4 regions of the Shewanella sp. ISTPL2 genome follow, and region 2 is predicted to be linked to each of the others. Evidence: predicted binding sites of a transcription regulator. Region 2 holds the regulator's gene; each other region holds the start of a gene.
What was found. The regulator sigma-54, encoded in region 2, starts transcription at its own class of promoters, with help from an activator protein. The targets are predictions, from matches to a motif close to GTTGGCACGNNNNTNGNNT.

Region 1 (5,262 bases), 1.3 Mb from region 2:
GCTAACGACACAGATTCATCGAGTTTTGTGAGAACGACACCAGATAGGGGAATGCGTTTAAAATGATTGACTGCATCTTGCAGCACACGGCGCTGCCCTGTCGCAGACAGTACCAGATAACTGCGGATAGGTATCCTGCTATTTGCAGTTAAATTATCAAGTTGCTGGTAAAGGCGCATATCTCGCTGTCCCATGCCAGCCGTATCTATCAATACTAGCTTGCGATTCCTAAACTGATAGAGAATTTGCTCTAATTCATTTAGATCATGAGCTTGCTTTACTGGGCAGCCCATTATTTTGCCATAAGTTGCTAATTGCTCATAGGCTCCGATGCGATAATGATCTGTGGTAATTAAAGCAACATGTTCAGCACCATGATGTGCCGCAAAACGGGCAGCAAGTTTAGCTAATGACGTTGTTTTACCAACCCCAGTAGGACCAACTAATGCAACCACTCCGCCCTGCTTAACAATGTCATCGCCCTGATTATCAAGCATATTAGCGAGACTTTGTGGTAATGCTCTGACTAATTCAGCCGGCGTATAATGCTGACTCAGCGCGGCTAATTTATTTGCAACGGCAGGGGAGAATTCAGCCTCAAGTAATTTGGCTTCGAGCATAGCACCGACGGGATCGATGCGTTTTTTATGTTCCGTCATCAAGGAGGATACTTGATGTGTCAGTAAATTACGCAGTGATGCTAATTCATCACGCATAGCTTCAATATCAGCACTTTGTTTCTGTGATGTTTGTGGCTTTTTATCAAACGAGGAAGGCGCTTCACGACGTTCTGGTTTCACAGCAGTAGGGGCTTGTAGGCCCTTAGCCCATGCAGGTAACTCAGCATCAACTTGCTGATGTGACATTTGTTGATTCAAACGGCTTTGCTGCTTCTCAAGTAAGGCTTGTAATGAGTCTGCAGGTGCGGCTGGCTTAGCGCGAGTTTCTACACGGACTGGCTGCTTAGCACCGAGGGACACGAGATCGTCGCTCACGTCCATAAAGGTCGGTGCTGGCGCAGTGGCTGCAGTTTTTGCTTTAGGTTCGTCATAGTCAACGGCAGCGACAATTTCGATGCCACCGTTCACTTTTTTATTTGACATAATGACGGCATCTGAGCCGAGTGTTTCTTTCACTTGGGCCAGTGCGGCGCGCATGTCTTTGGCAAAAAATCGTTTAATCTTCACTTATGCGTCCTCTACTGGCCGACTGCAGATACGATACGTATTTGCTTCTCATCAGGTATTTCTTGATATGAAATGACTCTGAGATTAGGAATAGTATGTTTAACAAAGCGTGACAGCGTCGCGCGTAACATACCTGACGTCAACAATATGGCGGGTTGTCCGACCATTTCTTGCTTTTGAGCCGCATCGGCAAGGGACTGCTGCATGCGTTCTGCAAGACCGGGTTCAATATTAGGACCATCACCACCGGTTGCTTGCATTGACTGATGCAACATCTGTTCCAACTCTGGCGCCAAAGTAATGACGGGGATTTCGAGCTCTGGGCCAGAGATTTCCTGAACTATCATACGTTTCAAAGCGATACGTACAGCGGCAGTCAAGACTTCAGTGTCATTGCTCTTAGTGCCATATTCTAACAAAGTTTGCACTATAGTACGCAAGTCTCTAACTGAAACCCCTTCATTTAATAGGTTCTGCATCACTTTTACGACATGTCCTAGTGGCATAATATCTGGAATAAAGCCATCAACCAGCTTAGGTGAGTGTTTCGCAAGCATATCCATCAGTTGTTGCACTTCTTCGTAGCCTAACAACTTAGCGGCATTATTTGTGAGTAATTGACTAATATGAGTTGCAACAACAGTGGCGGCATCGACGACGGTATAACCTAATGTTTGTGCGTGCTCACGTAACTCAGGGGCGATCCATACGGCTTCAAGGCCAAAGGCGGGATCGCGCGTTTCGATACCATCGAGTTTGCCATAGACTTGACCAGGGTTGATCGCCAATTCGCAATCATGACGAATATCTGCCTCTCCGACGACGACGCCCATTAATGAAATGCGATACGCATTAGGCGATAAATCTAAGTTATCGCGAATATGCACCGCGGGCACTAAGAAGCCTAGTTCCTGAGACAACTTTTTACGCACGCCTTTAATGCGGCTTAGTAACTCGCCACCTTGGCCCTTGTCTACCAGAGGGATCAAACGATATCCAACCTCAAGACCAATAGTATCAACATGATGTACATCGTCCCAACCTAGCTCTTTAGGCTCTTTATCTTGTCTTTCTATTGGACCCGATTTCACTTGTTCTAGCGCTTTAAGACGTTTGTTTTCATTTCGTTTATAAACAAAATAAGCTGCACCAGCAGTCATAAAGGCAAAGCTTAAAAACGCCATGTGCGGCATACCAGGAACAATACCCATTACAAACAGGACTCCGGCGGCGATACCCAATGACTTATGACTGTCAAACATCTGACTCATCATCATTTGGCCCATATCACCTGACTCGTTTTGACGAGTCACCATCAAGGCTGCGGCGATTGACAATAATAGACCAGGGATCTGCGCCACTAAACCATCACCGATAGTCAGTAAGGTATAAATTTCAACCGCTTCAGAGAAACTTAAGCCATGCTGCACAATCCCTATGATGAAACCACCTACGATGTTGATCACTAAGATCATGATACCGGCAATCGCATCCCCTTTAACGAATTTGGACGCACCGTCCATCGCACCATAGAAATCGGCTTCACGGGTCACTTCGGCACGGCGTATTCTCGCTTGGTCTTGATTTAAGGTTCCAGCATTTAAGTCAGCATCGATTGCCATTTGCTTACCAGGCATAGCATCCAAGGTAAAGCGGGCACTGACTTCTGCGATACGACCTGCACCTTTAGTCACCACCGCAAAGTTGATGATAATCAAAATGATAAATACCACTAGACCAACGGCATAGTTACCACCGATCACCACAGAACCGAAGGCTTCAATCACCTTACCCGCGGCATCACCGCCATTATGACCCTCAAGTAAAACCACACGAGTAGAGGCAACGTTGAGCGCAAGACGTAATAACGTCGCCACCAGTAACACAGTTGGGAAGGCAGCAAAATCTAAGGGTCTATCGGTATAAATAGCCACCAGCAATACGATGAGAGCTAACGCAATGTTGAATGAAAAGAGTATGTCTAATAGAAATGGAGGGATAGGTAAAACAATCATGGCCAATGCAGCAAGCACAACCACCGGCGTGCCAATGCCTTTAAAAGTGCTGAGCCTAATTTGTTTTACTTGACCAAGAGTCGCTTTAACATCCATTCGCTATAACCTAAACTTTGACGTGTAATAGCGTAAAGCAAAAAACGCGCCAACAAGATTAAAGCCATTAATGAAGGAAAGATATGTACTGTGACTGATTGATATACATAAAATTAGCTATAAAAAACAAATGAACTCGACATCATCAGCTTTACCAATGACTACCATCTGAGACTAGTGGTTCAATATTTCAATTCATCTGGTATAGGTTGATTAAGTGGGACAGGAATAGGTTTACGGCCGCGTCCTTTTTGATATTGGCGCAGCTGGAATACATAAGCCAAAATCTGTGCGACAGCAGTAAACAAACCTTCAGGGATCTGCTGGTCTAACTTAGTCGTATGGTAAATCGCCCTTGCAAGTGGTGGGGCCGAGACAATCGCAATATTGTGCGCGCGGGCAATCTCACGTATTTTAAAGGCCACATCATCAACACCTTTCGCTATCACAAAGGGAGCCGCAGAGCGCTGCACATCGTATTTAATCGCAACGGCAAAATGCTCAGGGTTAACGACAATCACATCGGCATTTGGCACTTCAGCCATCATACGCCTTTGTGCTAGTTCACGTTGCATCTGCCGTATATGCCCTTTCACCTCAGGTTTACCCTCAGTGTCTTTATATTCATCTTTTACTTCTTGTTTGGTCATCTTAAGTTGTTTGTTGTGATTCCAAAGTTGAAATGGCACATCGATGACGACAATAAACAAAATCGAGGAACATAACAGGATAAACATCCAAACCAACAAATCTAATGCATGGTAAACATTACCAGGAAGATGGTCGCTAGACAGCAACATGATGTCATTGAAGTAGAAGCTTAATAAAAAATAAGCAGAAAACGCTACTACCGAAAATTTTGCAATGCCTTTGGTGAGTTCAACCAGAGCCTGTACGCCAAACATGCGTTTAAAACCAGCAAGGGGACTCATTTTACTGGCTTTTGGCATCATAGCTTGGGTCGAAAAATTGATCCCTCCAAGAGAGACGTTACCGATAAACGCAACAACCACAATCAGTAGCATAATTTTAGCCATGGGCCAGGCTATTTCACTCGCAACAACACCCCACACGTTGAACATTTCATTAGTATCAAAAATTTGCGCCCTATCCATGGTAAATACAATTTCAAACACCCGAGTTAAGCTAATGGCCAAACTCGGGCCTAGCATATAAAACCCACATGCCGCCGAAATCAATACCGCTGCAGTCCCGAGTTCTTTCGAACGTGCAATCTGTCCTTTTTCCCGCGCCTGTTCTAGACGCCTCCCCGTGGGTTCCTCTGTACGTTCGCCACTTGATTCTTCAGCCATGGGCTTCTCCTAATCCCATCATATCAAGCCATCAGCGTTACATTGGAGCGCTAACATATCGCAAAGCAGCAATTGAGCCGTCGACCATACTTCATCGAAGTGTGCCATTACCGGTGTTAGGGTTAACCACAGAATAAACAGCCCACCAATCATAGTGATCGGAAAACCAATAGAGAAAATATTTAATTGCGGCGCGGCGCGGGTCATGACCCCGAAGGACAAGTTGACTAATAATAAGGCGATAATCGCAGATATCGACATAGTGAGTGCCGCACCAAACATATACGATCCCCAATCAGCCAACGATCGATAACTTGTCAGTGTTAAGCCTTGATTAGAAATCGGCAAAGTTTCAAAGCTTGCCACTAGCATACGGATCATCAAAAGATGGCCGTCTACAGCTAAGAAAATCAATGTCGCCAATAAAAGAAAAAAGTTACTAATAACGGGTGTTTGTTGGCCAGAACCAGGGTCAACCATAGAGGCAAAGCCTAAACTGGTCTGCATACCAATGATCTGTCCAGTGAGCACAAAGACTTGCATCACCATTTGAGTCACAAACCCCATGGCAACACCGATAATAATTTGCTGCGCCGTGATGAATACTGCGCTTAACGAAAATAAATCCACATTTTGAGTTGGAGGAAGAAC
Region 2 (5,262 bases):
TTGTATTAGAAAATAATGTTATTATCGATGCCATTAGCCCAGAAGAACCGATTCAGACCTTGTCCACCAGTTATCTGGAACTCGATCTCAACACTATGATAATGACCTCTGACCGTACCATTTACGTCACAGGGAAAGATTTTAATATTCAAGGCCAAGGCCTTTATGCCGACCTCAACGCGCAAGAAGTGCAATTGACCAGTCAGGTAGTAGGAACATATGAAGCAAAATAACGTATTACTTGCCAGCCTAATGCTAATTATGAGCATGAGTGCTTTCGCGAAAGTGGGCGACTTAAAGCAAGAAGTCAAAATTAAAGCTGTGAGCCAAACTGCGGATATCAAAAACAACCAGATTATCTTCTTTGGTCCGGTGGAAGTTACCCAAGGCTCAATAAAAATCCAAGCAAATGAACTGCGTGCATTTTCCGCTGAAGGTGAAAATAGCAAAACTTTAGTCGCCACAGGCAACCCTGCTACGTATAGCCAGATATTAGACGATGGCCGTCCTGCATCGGCTAGCGCGAAAGAAATTCGTTACGATATGGCAAGCCGCACCTTAACTCTGAAAGGTATGGCGTCATTAGATCAAGCAGGTAGCCAAGTTACAGGCAATTTAATCCGCTATAACATGATTCAACAGAAATTGATGGCCGAGAGTACTGGCAGTGGTGACGATCGCGTAATCACTATTATTCAGCCTGAAAACTATCAAGATGATGCTAAATCAGACGCTCCGGCGGATAAACCTGTAAAAAAGCAGGACTCTAAATGACCCAAATCACCTTAAGAGCACAAAATCTGGCGAAAAGTTACAAGAGTCGCCAAGTGGTTAAAGACGTCAGTCTGACGGTAAAAACCGGTCAAGTCGTTGGCCTACTCGGTCCAAACGGTGCAGGTAAAACCACGACCTTTTACATGGTTGTCGGGCTAGTGAAGAGCGATAAGGGACATATCTTTATCGACGATGATGATTTAACCGCAGATCCTATGCATCTGCGTGCCCGCAAAGGCATAGGTTACTTACCGCAAGAAGCCAGTATCTTTCGTAAGCTAACTGTTCATGACAACATCATGGCCGTACTGCAAACTCGTAAAGAACTTAAAAACGAAGAACGAGAAGAAGAACTAGAACATCTGCTCGAAGAGTTTCATATCACCCACATCCGTGACAGCCAAGGCATGTCATTGTCGGGTGGCGAACGTCGTCGCGTCGAAATTGCGCGGGCTTTAGCCGCTAATCCTAAGTTCATTTTGCTCGATGAACCGTTTGCCGGCGTCGATCCTATTTCGGTTATCGACATCAAGAAGATTATCGAACAACTCAAAAGTCGCGGCCTTGGCGTACTGATCACAGACCATAATGTCCGCGAGACATTAGATGTATGTGAACATGCTTATATTGTGAGTCACGGAAACCTGATTGCCGAAGGAACTCCAGCAGAGATCTTAGACAATCAGCAAGTTAGGGCTGTGTACTTAGGTGAACAATTCAGGCTATAGTTAATCGAGCGAAGCCAATGGAGGCAATTTATACCGCCATTGGGCTTCACTCAAGATAATAATAAGCGACCTCATCCAACAATAATAACGTAGGGATCAGCGGTAACATGAAAGCGTCACTCCAGCTCAAACTGGGTCAACAGTTAACCATGACGCCACAACTACAACAGGCTATACGTCTGTTGCAACTGTCGTCATTAGAACTGCAGCAAGAGATCCAGCAAGCATTAGATTCTAATCCCCTTCTCGAGCTGGAAGAGGATCAATTCGACGCCACTAAAACCCCTGTAAACCAAACGCTATCCGATACGGATTTCAGTGAATCTAGCACTCTGCCACCAGAAAAAGACAGCTCCACCATAGATACGGCAGAGTCGCTAACCAAAGAATCCATGCCCGATGAGCTCCCCATGGACACCACATGGGATGAAGTGTTTACCGCCTCCCCAAACTCAGGCCCCGGCGGCAGTCGTGAAGACGATATGCCCTTCCAAGGCGAGACCAGTGAAGGTTTGTACGAACACTTAGAATGGCAAAAAAACCTCACGCCGTTTTCTGAAACCGATTTAGCCATTGCCACCGCCATTATTGATGCCATCGACGATCAGGGCTATCTCACCCAAAGCACTGAAGAAATTCTCGAAGCCATGGGCAATCCTGAAGTTGAGCTTGACGAAGTCGAAGCCGTACTCAAGCGTATTCAGCATTTTGATCCCATAGGCGTTGCCGCCCGCGATTTAAGTGAATGCCTGCTGATCCAACTGTCGCATTTCGCCGCTGATACTCCCAACCTAGAAAACGCCCGTATGCTGATCAAAGATCATTTAGATCTGATCGCCGCCCGAGACTTTAGGTTATTGATGCGTAAGACTAAATTAAAAGAAGATGAATTAAGGGATGGTATAGCACTCATCCAAACCCTCAATCCTCGCCCAGGTTTGTTGATCACGCCCAATAATGACGAATACGTTATCCCAGATGTGTCTGTGTCGAAGAAAAATGGCCGCTGGGTGGTTGAGCTAAATCCTGACTGCATGCCCAAAATCAATGTAAATCAACATTATGCTTCAATGGCGCGCAGCACTAAAAACCAAGCCGATAGCCAATTTATTCGCGGCCATCTGCAAGAGGCTAAATGGTTTATTAAGAGCTTAGAAAGCCGTAACGATACTTTGCTTAAAGTTGCTAATTGCATAGTGCAATATCAGCAAGGTTTCTTTGAGTATGGTGAAGAAGCCATGAAGCCTATGGTGCTTAACGATATTGCCGAAGCGGTAGAAATGCATGAGTCCACCATCTCACGGGTCACAACTCAAAAATACATGCATACCCCTAAGGGACTTTTTGAACTAAAATACTTCTTCTCTAGCCACGTCGGTACTGACGATGGTGGTGAGTGCTCATCCACAGCAATCAGAGCCTTTATAAAGAAACTGGTGGCAGCGGAAAACCAGAAAAAACCATTAAGCGATAGTAAGATGGCACAACTTCTGGCAGAACAAGGGATCAACGTAGCCCGCAGAACCATTGCGAAGTACCGAGAGGCTATGCTTATTCCACCTTCTAATCAGCGTAAAAGTTTATAACCTACAGTGGATATCGGAGGACGTTTCTATGCAAATAAACCTAAGTGGACACCATGTCGAAATTACCGAATCGTTACGTGCATATGTAGAAGAAAAGTTTTCAAAACTTGAACGCCATTTCGAACAGATCAATAATGTGCACGTTGTGCTCAATGTTGAGAAAATGCAACAGATTGCCGAAGCGAGAATAAACCTCATAGGTGGTGAAGTTTTTGCTACTTCAGAGCATGCTGACATGTATGCTGCTATAGACGCCCTGATTGACAAGCTTGACCGTCAGGTTATTAAACACAAAGAGAAGTTAACAAAACACTAATAATGGAACTTTGTACCATACTGCGGCCGGAGTGCACTACCTGCGCCACTCCGGGCAGCAAGAAAAAGGTACTGGAACTCATCAGCGACTTAGTCGCTGCCCAGTACCCGACCCTCTCATCTCAAGAGATATTCGAAAGCCTAGTGGCGCGCGAAAAGATGGGGAGCACAGGTATAGGTAACGGCATCGCCATTCCACATGGTCGACTAGCCGATATAGATCAGCCCATTGCCATACTCATTAAGTGTGAAGAGCCGATAGCATTTGATGCTATCGATAAGCAACCTGTTGATATTTTATTTGCACTACTGGTGCCTGCAGACCAATGTCAGCAGCACTTAAGTACCTTGTCTTGCATGGCCGAAAAGCTGAGCGACAAGCAAATATTAAAGCAATTACGCAAGACGCATGATGAAACGGAACTCTATCAGGTAATCACTGGATGAAACTGGTCATAGTGTCGGGCCGCTCAGGCTCAGGCAAATCTGTCGCCCTTAGGGTACTCGAAGATCTCGGCTATTATTGTGTCGATAACCTTCCTTTGCCATTGATTGGCAGTTTGCTTGAGCAACTCAAAGGCAGTAACGATCTCGTCGCCATCAGTGTCGACGTGCGTAACATGCCTGAGCAGGATAAGGTCTTAGTAAAACAACTCGCTAGCCTACCTCCAGATACTGAGTTAACGAGCTTCTTCCTTAACTCCAGCGATAAAATTCTGCTTAAGCGTTACAGCGAAACCCGCCGTTTGCATCCTTTGTCGAAGAGCCGAGTCTCTTTGCAAGAAGCGATAAAGCTGGAGGGAAAACTGCTCGAGCCTATGTCAAAACTGGTCGATCACTACATAGATACGTCGAATTTGAATATCTATGATTTAAGCGACCAAGTCAGACAAATTCTCCTTGGTAGTGTCGATAAAGAACTCGTGATCAACTTCGAGTCCTTTGGCTTTAAGCACGGAATGCCCACCGAAGCCGACTTTATGTTCGATGTGCGCTTCCTGCCCAATCCCCACTGGGAGTTGGCGCTGCGGCCATTGACTGGCTTAGATGAACCCGTAGCTGAGTTCTTAAATCGTCAACCACTGGTTAATAAGTTCATCTGGCAAATCGAAAACTTACTGGAGACTTGGCTGCCGCACCTCGAGCGTAACAATCGCAGTTATTTAACTGTGGCCATTGGCTGCACAGGTGGACAGCACAGATCCGTTTACGTCGCAGAGCAATTGGCCAAACGCTTTAGTAACGGTAAACATAAAGTTTATGCCCGTCATCGAGAGCTCAATAATGCCAAAGCTTGAACGTCAGATAACCATCTGTAATAAGCTCGGTTTACATGCCCGTGCCGCCACTAAGTTGGTGGTACTGGCTTCCGAGTTTGATGCGACCATCACCTTAATCCAAGGCGATAAACAAGCATCGGCCGCCAGTGTGCTTGGCTTGCTGATGCTTGAAACTGGCATGGGTAAAACCATCAGGCTTATCGCCGAAGGCCCAGATGCAGAGCCGGCTCTCGATGCCATTTGTGCCTTAATCGACGCTAAGTTTGACGAAGCCTGTTAGTTTCACTTCACACTAAGCACTTCATCGTTAGTTTCACTTCATGTCTAGTTTAAAAAACTTGCCATTCAGACATGGCAAAACATTTGTCGCTCGACGATACAAGCCACAGGCGATTACACTAGCGGTCATTGCGCTGGCCTTAACCTTACCTTAGCCGCCTTAATCTGTGTCATCGACTGACGCTTAGTCACCGCTAAATCCTAGCCCAACACTAAGATCTCAAACCAATTTGCCGCACAATGGAGGACAAATGCCCGTAGATAATGCAGAAAACGATCACACCGGACATAGTCTTGACC
Region 3 (5,262 bases), 270 kb from region 2:
GAACGACGATGAATCCGCTTAACAGTCGTACGCAGAACTTAGATTGTAGTGATGGTTTACATAACAGGAAAGTGGTGATCTTGACCCACGACTTCCTGTTTGAGAATGCGCACCGCGGACAAGGTGCAACCATCAACTTGCCTAAAATTAAGCGTTTTGTTGAAGAAGCTCAACGTCAAGGGTATCGTTTTGATACGCTAGATAATTATGCCCCTGCTTGGCAGGATCAGCATAATTATCAACTACCTGAGTTTGTGTCCTATCAAGATAAAATCTATTCCTTAGTGCAAGCGCATTTCTCCCAAAGCAATTGGCAACCAAGCCAGACCCCTGCCTTGTGGAAAAACGAAAAGTAGTGATGTATTGGGCTGAGTATTTACTCGGCCCATCATATTGGTCGAGTAAAAGGCATGTTGCTGAACTTAGCCTGACAAAATTCAAAATAGCGGCATTTTTTATACTTTACCCACTTCGCTTTAACTCAGTATCTGTAATACTGCTCCGACATTGATTTGAAGTTTATCGGTGTTAGAAAAGTAGCGCATAACGAGCGCGATTGGGGAGAGAAGATGAGTACGTTTGTAAAATTAACCATAGCGGCAACCTTAGTGGTATTAGCCTTACTTGCTGCGGGTATTTACCGTTTCAACATGACCAATGATGATATTTATATGGTGATGGAAGATGGACAGGTGATGCAATACGATGAAGCCATGGCGCATGAAAAAACTCAGGCTCAGGCGAATGAGATCGAAACTGTGACACCTTTTGAGGTAAAGCCTGTGGCGAATGCATCGGAAGTGATGCTCAAACTCTTTAGCTTAAATACCGCCAATCCTGTTGAAATAACGCTGCCTGAGGGCGGCAAGTCCGTTGCACTGACACATTTTATTAAGATCAAGCAAACAGAGTTTGCTATGGGCGACTACCAAGATGGTGAGGTAAAAGGTCGAGCATTACTCGATTACTTGCGCATTACACCGTTAAATTTCGATCCCGCTCTAGAGCCGGACACCCAAAGTGACGCACCGATTCAAGATGATCCTAAAATGCAAACTATGCCCTTTGTGGCGCCCTTTATTGTGACGACTCAAGGTTCAGGCGTATTTTGGTATCTTGGATTGTTTAATCTGGATTTTAAACACAATAGCTTGAAACACTTAGGCAGTGTCATGCTTGGCGATCGAATCGAAGTGGATAGTATTGAACCTGTTTATCCTTTTGAAGCCCCATTCAAAATTGCTGTGACTTATCGCGATAGAGCGTCTGACCAACCTATGTCTGAAAGCCCTGAAATAGTCAAAACCATAGAGATGGTAGTGAGTGAGACCAGCATACATAAGTAGCGTGTAAATGCCATTATGGATCTGCGCAGGCTTATGCTAAGTTGTTTTTCGGTAAGTGGGTGATGTTTGCTTTAGTAGCAAGCGTTAGCAGGTAATCGGTCAGCATAAGATTTCGACAAGGAGAGTGTCATGCAAGTTAGCAAAATCACTGGGAAATTTGATGTTAAGCTCACTCCTGATAGCCCCTATGCTACTGGCATTGGTGGTGTGACGTTAGGACGTATGGGCTTAGATAAAACCTTTTATGGTGAGCTTGAGGGGCGCAGCAAGGGGGAAATGCTCAGTGCTATGACGTCAGTCAAGGGCTCTGCTGGCTATGCGGCCATTGAACAAGTGGTTGGTAATTTGTGCGGTAAGCAGGGCAGTTTTGTATTACAACATTTTGGCATTATGACCGATGGACAAAATCGTCTGATCTTAGAAGTGATACCCCATTCTGGGGCGGGGGAGTTGCAGGGGTTAACTGGCACTATGACCATCAATATTGAGAATGGCCAACATTTTTATGCATTCCAGTTTGGCTTTGAAGCTTAGTTTGGCTTTGAAGCTTGAATAACGCCTGTGTTTTAGCTCAGTTTTCTGTAACTCTTCTCCTTTATGATCATTCGAGTCATCTTAATTCACCCCTCTTAATTTAAGCGAGTAAGTCTTTTCGATTGAGTCTGAAAATGGACATAAAAAAACCAGCTGAGGCTGGTTTTTTTGATTCTTTTTTCATAAAGCACTATCGAACCTTTAGTCTAGATCGGCGTGCTGTTACTTAAAATACGTTTAATTTAAAAAATGCCGTTGTCGCGAGAGTTAAGACACTTTTTTAACCACTTTAATTTTATCAACGACCTTTTTCACATCGTCGGTATTTTCGGCAATTTTCAGTGCTAGTTGACGTTCGGCATCGCTGGCAACTTCACCTTTCAATGTCACTATGCCATTGGCAACATCCACATTAATTTGGGTGCCGGATACGTCAGTTGAAAACAGTAAACGCGTTTTGATGACTGTGGCAACTTTAGAGTCAGTTAAGGTGGCAACAACTTCACTGGTGCCTTCTTTTTCATTCATCACAGTGAGTTGGTTATCGACATCTTTCACCCCATCTAAGCTCTTGATGAGCTCTGTGGCGAGGGCTTTATCCACACTGCTTTCCACTTTACCTGTTAACGTCACTTTACCATCTTTGACATCTGTAATGATGTCGAAGGAATTGAGATTCGTGTTGAGCAGTAAAGTGGTTTCTGCTTTACCATCGATCCACGCATCCTTGGTTCCGCCTTTCCAATCTTGGGCGGCAGCCACATTTAAACTGATTGAACCGACAAGTAAAGCCACTAGTACTGATGCTGTTGTAGTTTTCATAATCATATCCTCCGTTGTTTTCTCGAAGCTAGATAATGCGCCAATCGTGCCAATGTTTTTAAGGTAATGATTTTTAATGTTTAAATTGTTTTATCTGGCGTTTTTATACCTTGGCATTTTCCTTTAGGTCGGTCTTTTTTACCGACAAAATGTAATTTTTTCTGGCATGCTGAGCCATCATTCGAGCATAAAAAACCGCACTCATCAGTGCGGTATTATGTCTGTAATAAAAGTGGAGGGGAGTCGGTTAAATATGGCTCACTTAGCGACAGGGAATTAATGGTGATTGAGCGATCCCGTACCGTCGTAACTCATTTGCAGCCAAGCGGCGCCTTCTGCAAGTTGGTTTGCAAGTTGTGGCTGATGCGCTTGCCTTACTGCTTGTTTTATTTGGATTAGCACTTGCTGTTCTATGTCGACAAGGGCGGTCATAGCCTGCGAAATTTGGCACTGTTGCAACAATTCTGTTGCTTGAGTATAAGTGACGGGCACGGTGTGACTTAGGCCATTAATTGGCTCGTCAGCCAAACGTCTCAGCTGTTCAAACCGAGTTAACATTCGTTGGTGGATGTTAGCTTTGGCGGAAAAAACACGCTTAAGATTATAGTCTTCGACATACCTCCTCGCTTGGTTGTAAAATGTGAGTCCTTCCTGATTCAGCTTGATGATTTCATCGATCAACATGATATCGGCGCGGATATCAGTCTGATGTTGCACAACATTAGACTTCATTATGGGCCTCCTAATGCCAGTGTTCGACATAGATTGTTTAACTGCTTGGGTAAACTGATTTTGTTTCGTTCAGCTACCATGCATATTCTGTTCTCGTTTTTAATGATATTTTAACAGGCTGATTTTTAGACTGATATTCTCAGTTCATCGAGATATCATCTTAGAACATCGGCAACTATTACCGTTGCTGTTGTTAAAATTTCATGGCTGACATACAGTAGTTTTTCATACAGGGAGTAGATACGCATGGCTCGACTGACACTTTTTTATCACTTGCAGGATGTTGGCGCCGAGCAAGCAATCATCGAACTTGCTGGCGCTGCAGACTTTAATAAGCTACGCAGTGTCGATGACTTGCCTTGGATAGAGCAGCTAGGGGCAAATCACGTCGATGTTGCCATTATTGAGTTATCCAGTCTTAGTCGTGAAGATTACCTTGTGCTGCTAGATAATGCGGCCATGTCAAATATTGAGTTTATTTTTCTCTCCGACGGTCAGCCAAACCCCAATCTTGATCAGTTAATGTCTCATTTTGCGGGTTACCACTTTCGCAAACCTTACGATATGCCGCTAATCAGCGAAATTTTTGCTGATTTTGCACAGTATTTAGCATCATCGCCTAATCGACTGCATCCTTTTGCTAGCGAGCTAGACCAGTACGGTTTGCTTGTTGGTTCATCAGCTCCTATGCACAAGCTATATCGCACAATTCGTCGCGTCTCTGCGACAGGCAGTAATGTGCTGATTATTGGGGAAAGTGGGGTCGGGAAAGAACTGGTTGCTAATACCATACATCTTGCCAGCCCTAGGGTAAACGAGCCTTTTATTGCAATTAACTGTGGTGCATTAAGCCCTGAATTGGTCGACAGTGAGCTGTTTGGTCATGTCAAAGGCGCATTTACGGGGGCGAATCGCGATCACAAAGGCGTATTTGAACAGGCTGAAGGCGGGACCTTGTTTCTCGATGAAGTCACCGAAATGCCGATTGATCATCAAGTGAAGTTACTCAGAGTGTTGGAAAATAGCGAGTATCGTCCTGTGGGTGGTGACAAAGTGCAACGTGCAAACGTACGTATTGTGGCAGCGACTAACCGTGATCCCATAGTGGCGATAGAGGCAGGGCTATTTCGAGAAGATTTGTACTTTCGTTTGGCTCAGTTTCCCATTCGCGTTCCGCCCTTACGGGAACGTGGCGAAGATATTATTGGGCTTGCGCAGCATTTTCTTGCCTATCGTAACGTGGCCGAAAAGCAGAATAAGAGCTTAGCTGAAGACTGTATTCAGATGATTGCTAAGTACCCTTGGTCTGGTAATGTGCGCGAATTAAAACATGCAATTGAGCGAGCCTATATTCTGGCCGATCAGGATATTTTACCCAGCCATTTACAGCTACCTCAGACGAATGAAGTGGGTTTATGTGGTGGTGAGCAAGTTGTTATCCCCCAAGGCATGCGCTTAGATGATTTAGAGAGAATCGCTATTTATCAAGCACTAGAAACCACTCAAGGTAATAAAACGGATACCGCCGAACAACTGGGGATCAGCGTTAAAACCCTCTACAACAAGCTCAGCAAGTACGAGCAGCAAGTCGAGACCGGTGAAACGACTGCTGAATAAACATTAATTATCAAATTAATATTGAAACAGAGCTAAACTTTATACTCTTTTTTTTGTAAATAATAACTCCTATTCTACAGCCCTTAAACAGAAAAAGCGGAGATAGAATATGAAACATTTATTAACAACAGCATTATGGCTTTCTTTGACAGCCAGTAGTTTTGTGAACGCCACCCCAGCAGTAGGAAGTCTTGAAACAGTCGCTGAATTG
Region 4 (5,262 bases), 240 kb from region 2:
CTTTGTAAGCCGTCCTGCTCGATTTGTGCTCCCTGCACCATCCATGCGTCTGCTTGCGTCCTGCGTCGTCCCTGTAATCCCTTTTCGTCCCTGTGTATCAAACTTACGTGAGATAACACTCAGTCCCTTGACCTGTAAATCCTTTTTACAGAGCCTGTCACTTCCTATGACGTATTCCTATTGCATCCTGCAAAATTTATTTTCCATAGATTAGTACAAGCTGTTCACCCTTATACTTTATCCTTATCTCGACACATCCTGTTTCGAGTTCATGCTTAATCCTTAAGCGTGTCCTGTATTCTTCCTGAAATTCATCATCCTGACGATACAACTCACTGTCCCTAATCATCCTTGAAAAGCAATCCTGCTTTTCCTTAGCCTATCCGAGGCGAATGACAGTTTTCCTACCGTCAGCGATTTCAACCTTGAAATCTTAATTCGTTGCTTCTTGCGTCCCTTTGGCCTGTTTCGCTTTCCTTGCTATCCATTTGCTTTGGCCATGAGTGAATTCTACGTTAACCCTAACTTTTTTGTTCGGCTCAAAGAACGGACTACAAAATTAATTACGGACCAACCAAAGAAAAACAAATACAACCCAATGATTCTATTTAAAATTAAATATTATAGGACAAAAAACAATCAAAAAGAAAACATTATGTCCTACAACGTTTGTAAGCGATCTCTCACACGGGCATGGGCATCTCACTCGAGCAGTTTTTTTAACGTTTAAAAAAGCGGCGAATCATCTGCGCAAACATCACCCAATCTGCCATCAAACTGTAAAAAGGATACTGAAATGTCGCGGGTCGATTCTTCTCAAATACGAAGTGTCCCACCCACGCAAAACCATAACCAACAATAGGAATGAACCAACATAGCCACCAGGCTTGTGAAACCAAGGCAATGCCAATCAGCAGCAGAACTAAACAACTGCCAACAAAGTGTAATTGCCGACAAATCGGGTGCTGGTGTTGGGATAAATAGAAAGGATAAAAATCGGCGAAACGTTTATAAGAGTTAGTCATCTTGTTGAACCGAATAGAATAAAAGTTGGCCATGAATACTGCCAATACTCAGCTCGCCTATGGATACAAAGTCATGCTGAGTAAACAGTTGCAAGTGGTTCTCCTGAGCGATAAACACACCAATGCCATCCAAATCAGGCTGCTCATCACACCAACTCACCACAGCTTGTACTAACTTATGTCCAAGTCCTTTGTGCTGTTCATTTGGTGCAAGAGCAATAAACTGCAAAATACCGCAGTGCTTACTGGGTAAAAGTTCAATAATACTGGACTCTTTGTTCATTAGCGCTTGAGTCGATTGCCAACCTGTACCTAACAACATCTTTAAGCGCCAATGCCAATAACGCCCTTCCCCTAAAGGCACTTCTTGAGTAACTACACAGGCTAACCCAAAGAGTCTTTCATGGTCGAATAAACCAATGAGGGCTTGTTTTTGTTGCCATAACGTATTTAGTTCTTCCCTGATTGCGGCGCGCAATTTTTGCTCATAAGCGGCTTTGTCTGAGGTAAAGAGTGAATCGACAAAAAAAGGATCATCATGGTAAGCGTTATAGAGAATAGAAGCGGCAATGCGTAAGTCTTCCGCGGTCAAATAGACTGCGCGGCAGTCCTCCAGAATTTCATTGTCCATCGTTAGCATTCCTTGACTTAGCTCACACTTTTTTATGCGTAACTGTTAATCTACCAAGGAAACTAAAAAGTGCAAATTTTAATCATAGATTGCATTTTTCAATCAGGCGCTTACTCTAAACGAAGGCACTATACTGAAAAGGAAATAATGATGGATACAACTCCAGTAGACTTAAGCCACTTGTTTGAGCAACTCGGTTTAGACAGTAGCGACGAGGCCATAGCGCAGTTTATTGCAACCCATGATATCGACCATCACATCCATTTAAGCCAAGCGCCCTTTTGGACCCCAGCCCAAAAGAGCTTTATCATTGAAGGTTTAGAAGCCGATGCCCTCTGGACTGAGCCCATTGAGCAATTAGACACTCAGCTACGTAAACGATAAGACTCGTTGGTTCAGATTTTACCGTAAGCCGTTTCACCCCAACCCACTAAGGCATTGTTGCTCAGCACGATAGGCGTGCATTCATCCTTAGTGGTTTTTCCATCGCCATTATTACGCTGGGTACGATAAAACAACACTAAGACTTCTTTATTGGCTTCACCTTGTTGAGCACTTTGTTGAATATAGGCTTCACTAAAATCAGCGGTGCCCATTAAGATCATCACTTGGTCTTTAGGCATACCTAAGCTCAGCTTGGTTAAGTTAGTGCGATTTTTATCCTGCACTTTCTCCCAAGATTCGCTGCTATCCCAGCCCGATTCTCCATCACCGACATTGACCACGCAGCCGCTAAGACCTAAGCTTGCGAGCCCTAAAAAAGTGATGGCGATAAGTTTGTTATTCAATTTATGGTTCATCATGTGACATCCTGTGTAATTATTATTGAAGCTTAAAAAATGGTATTTCGGCTGGACAATAAGCAAAATAAATGCCACAAGACAACACACTGTTTTTAAATGAAAAAATTAATTATTATTTTAAAATTGGTTTAAACAATTCAACAAATTAAGGAATTTTGCTAATTATGAGTCCCCTTGACCAAGTATTAGCGGCCGCACGTTCGCTCGAAGCCTGCGGTAAAGTACCGAGCCTTGCCTTAATTAAAACCCGTTTAGGTAGTAGCCTACCTTTACCTATATTGATCCAAGGCTTACAGCAATTTAAATCTATGCCTAAGGCGGATCGCGAGCGTTTAGCTGAGTTGCAAACTATCAGCCCTACAACTGACACTCCCGCAACTAACGATACCTTAACCCTTGCAGTGCTCGCCGAGCGCCTGCAGATGCAACAGGCGTATTTTGAACGTCATGCTGAGCAGCAAAAAACAGAAATAATGCAATTAAAAAACGAACTGCTTGAACTTAAACAACGCATCAACTTATTAGAAATCCAAGGAAAAACAGCTTAATGTTTGTCACTGAACTGCGCTTCGAATGCTTCGCCGACACCACGATATCTGCCGCCGAGAAGGCCATCAATCAGCTCCTTGAAGCCTATCGAGCTAATGGCCAAATCTTAGGACGAGAATTTGCGGTCGCCTTTAATGACGGTGAGTTTAGAGTGCGTTTATTGATGCCAGAGAAAAACAGTTTAGCGCACAAATATCACAGCCCTTGGGTCAAAAAAGCCTTAGTAGAATTAACCGACGCTAAACTACTCGCGCCGCGGGAAAAGTTTATTGGTCAGGATATCAATTCTGAAGTAAGTAATACCGAAACACCCAGCTGGCAACTGCTATATACCAGTTTTGTGCATATGTGCTCGCCCCTACGCAGCGGCGACAATTTATTGCCCATTCCCCTGTACCGTATACCCGCAACCTTTAATGGCGATCATAAACGTATTATCCGTTGGCAGAGCGAATGGCAAGCCTGCGACGAGCTGCAAATGGCAGCGGCCACCAAGGCAGAATTTGCCGCGCTAGAGGAATTATCGAGTTCTGACAGTGATTTATTTCGCAGAGGTTGGGATTTGCGCGGTCGTATCGAATATCTCACTCAGATCCCGACCTATTACTACTTATATCGCGTTGGCGGCCAAGATTTGGCCTCAGAAAAAACGCGACCTTGCCCACGTTGTGGCAGTCATGATTGGAAACTCGATGAACCTTTATTGGATATGTTTCATTTTCGCTGCGAGCCTTGCCGCATAGTGTCGAATCTGTCTTGGGATCATCAATAACATCTGTTTATCCCTTGCAAAACTCAACCTAAGATAAGCCACGCTTAGGTTGAGTTAATACTTAGGTTGATAATAAAAATGTCGCTCACAGAAGTTAACGTTTACCGAAAAGGTTTTGCCACATACGTTTAAAACTGGCGAAAATACCAGGATGTTCTAATGCGGGCATAGGTAGTTCTTCATGTTTAACGGGTGGTGCTATCCGTGGCGATAATGCTTCAATAAACGCAGTCAAACTCGAGGACAATTGCTCAGATTGCACTTCACCAGGGATTTCAATCCATACGCTACCATCACTGTTATTGATGGTGAGCATTTTATCTCCCTCATCTAACAGACCGATAAACCAAGTCGGTGACTGTTTCAGTTTTTTCTTCATCATCAGATGACCAATCAAGTTTTGTTGCAGGCAGTTAAAATCGTCATCATTCCAGACTTGCAGTAACTCCCCCGTGCCCCACTTAGAGTCAAATAATACTGGTGCGGAGAAATAATGACCGTAAAAATCATTGATCTCTGGCCATAAAGTTAACTCCAGTGCATGCTCTACATTGGCGAAACTGCCTTCAACTTTGCGTTTCACTGGCTGCCAAGAAACAGCCTGTTCAAGATCCGGTTGAAATTCGCCTTGAATACACACAGAAGGCTCACCCTGTGGGTAATAACGCGGTAGTTCACCTAAACTCGTTAAGTAAGCTTGATGATAGTTTTGCAAAAATTTATCGAGTGCGGGCAGACAAGACACTTAAGCACAATCCAATTTCAGGTATAATGTGCGCCTATTTTGACATGGAAACAGTATTGATGACACAGAATCACGATCCCTATAGTGATGCGCAAGCGCTTGTTGGCCTGACTTTAGGTAAAGCCACCGACTACCAAGCCGAGTATGATGCGTCGCTGCTGCAAGGGGTTCCACGCTCACTAAACCGTAATGCTATTGCACTCACTGGGACGTTACCGTTTCATGGTGCCGATATCTGGACGGGTTATGAGCTGTCTTGGTTAAATGCCAAAGGTAAGCCTATGGTGGCCATAGCTGAATTTCATTTAAGTTATGAAAGCCTGAATCTGATTGAGTCGAAATCGTTCAAACTGTATCTCAATAGCTTTAATCAAACCAAGTTTGATAGCCTAGATTCACTGCAAAAAACCTTAGTGCAAGACTTAAGTCAGTGTGCTCAAGGTGATGTTAGCGTTAAGATTATCGAGCCCAAAAGCTTTGGTATTCAGCGTATTATTGAGTTACCAGGCACTTGTATTGACGATCTCGATATTGAAGTCAGCGATTATAGTTTTAATCCTGATTACTTAGTTAACAGTACAGACGATAAGCAAACGGTCGCGGAAACACTTAATTCAAACCTGCTGAAATCCAACTGTTTGATCACTTCGCAACCCGATTGGGGCAGCGTGATGATCCGTTATCAAGGCCCTAAAATCGATCGCGAGAAACTGCTGCGCTATTTGATTTCTTTCCGC

Region 1: a site for sigma-54 is predicted at 3,334-3,352, ahead of flhA (flagellar biosynthesis protein FlhA). Genes of this name have one in related genera too.
Region 3: a site for sigma-54 is predicted at 2,738-2,756, ahead of HUB64_RS12350 (BON domain-containing protein). Genes of this name have one in related genera too.
Region 4: a site for sigma-54 is predicted at 2,517-2,535, ahead of HUB64_RS12455 (DUF3192 domain-containing protein). Genes of this name have one in related genera too.

What each region holds. Positions count from the first base shown of each region.
Region 1 covers NZ_JAAPAV010000001.1:4,392,087-4,397,348, reverse strand. The annotation lists gene flhF (flagellar biosynthesis protein FlhF) at 1-1,187, opposite strand, end outside; gene flhA (flagellar biosynthesis protein FlhA) at 1,199-3,298, opposite strand; gene flhB (flagellar biosynthesis protein FlhB) at 3,481-4,611, opposite strand; gene fliR (flagellar biosynthetic protein FliR) at 4,630-5,262, opposite strand, start outside.
Region 2 covers NZ_JAAPAV010000001.1:3,081,102-3,086,363, reverse strand. The annotation lists gene lptC (LPS export ABC transporter periplasmic protein LptC) at 1-233, shown strand, start outside; gene lptA (lipopolysaccharide transport periplasmic protein LptA) at 220-774, shown strand; gene lptB (LPS export ABC transporter ATP-binding protein) at 771-1,502, shown strand; gene HUB64_RS13425 (RNA polymerase factor sigma-54) at 1,610-3,088, shown strand; gene hpf (ribosome hibernation promoting factor) at 3,117-3,404, shown strand; gene ptsN (PTS IIA-like nitrogen regulatory protein PtsN) at 3,407-3,850, shown strand; gene rapZ (RNase adapter RapZ) at 3,847-4,701, shown strand; gene HUB64_RS13405 (HPr family phosphocarrier protein) at 4,688-4,963, shown strand; gene mgtE (magnesium transporter) at 5,214-5,262, shown strand, end outside.
Region 3 covers NZ_JAAPAV010000001.1:2,810,644-2,815,905, forward strand. The annotation lists gene HUB64_RS12335 (polysaccharide deacetylase family protein) at 1-356, shown strand, start outside; gene HUB64_RS12340 (hypothetical protein) at 570-1,346, shown strand; gene HUB64_RS12345 (DUF3224 domain-containing protein) at 1,476-1,880, shown strand; gene HUB64_RS12350 (BON domain-containing protein) at 2,148-2,702, opposite strand; gene HUB64_RS12355 (hypothetical protein) at 2,979-3,434, opposite strand; gene HUB64_RS12360 (sigma-54-dependent Fis family transcriptional regulator) at 3,681-5,051, shown strand; gene HUB64_RS12365 (L-dopachrome tautomerase-related protein) at 5,161-5,262, shown strand, end outside.
Region 4 covers NZ_JAAPAV010000001.1:2,845,073-2,850,334, reverse strand. The annotation lists gene HUB64_RS12470 (DUF962 domain-containing protein) at 720-1,025, opposite strand; gene HUB64_RS12465 (GNAT family N-acetyltransferase) at 1,018-1,656, opposite strand; gene HUB64_RS12460 (DUF2789 domain-containing protein) at 1,807-2,040, shown strand; gene HUB64_RS12455 (DUF3192 domain-containing protein) at 2,052-2,459, opposite strand; gene HUB64_RS12450 (hypothetical protein) at 2,624-3,007, shown strand; gene HUB64_RS12445 (Zn-ribbon-containing protein) at 3,007-3,780, shown strand; gene syd (SecY-interacting protein) at 3,875-4,525, opposite strand; gene queF (NADPH-dependent 7-cyano-7-deazaguanine reductase QueF) at 4,585-5,262, shown strand, end outside.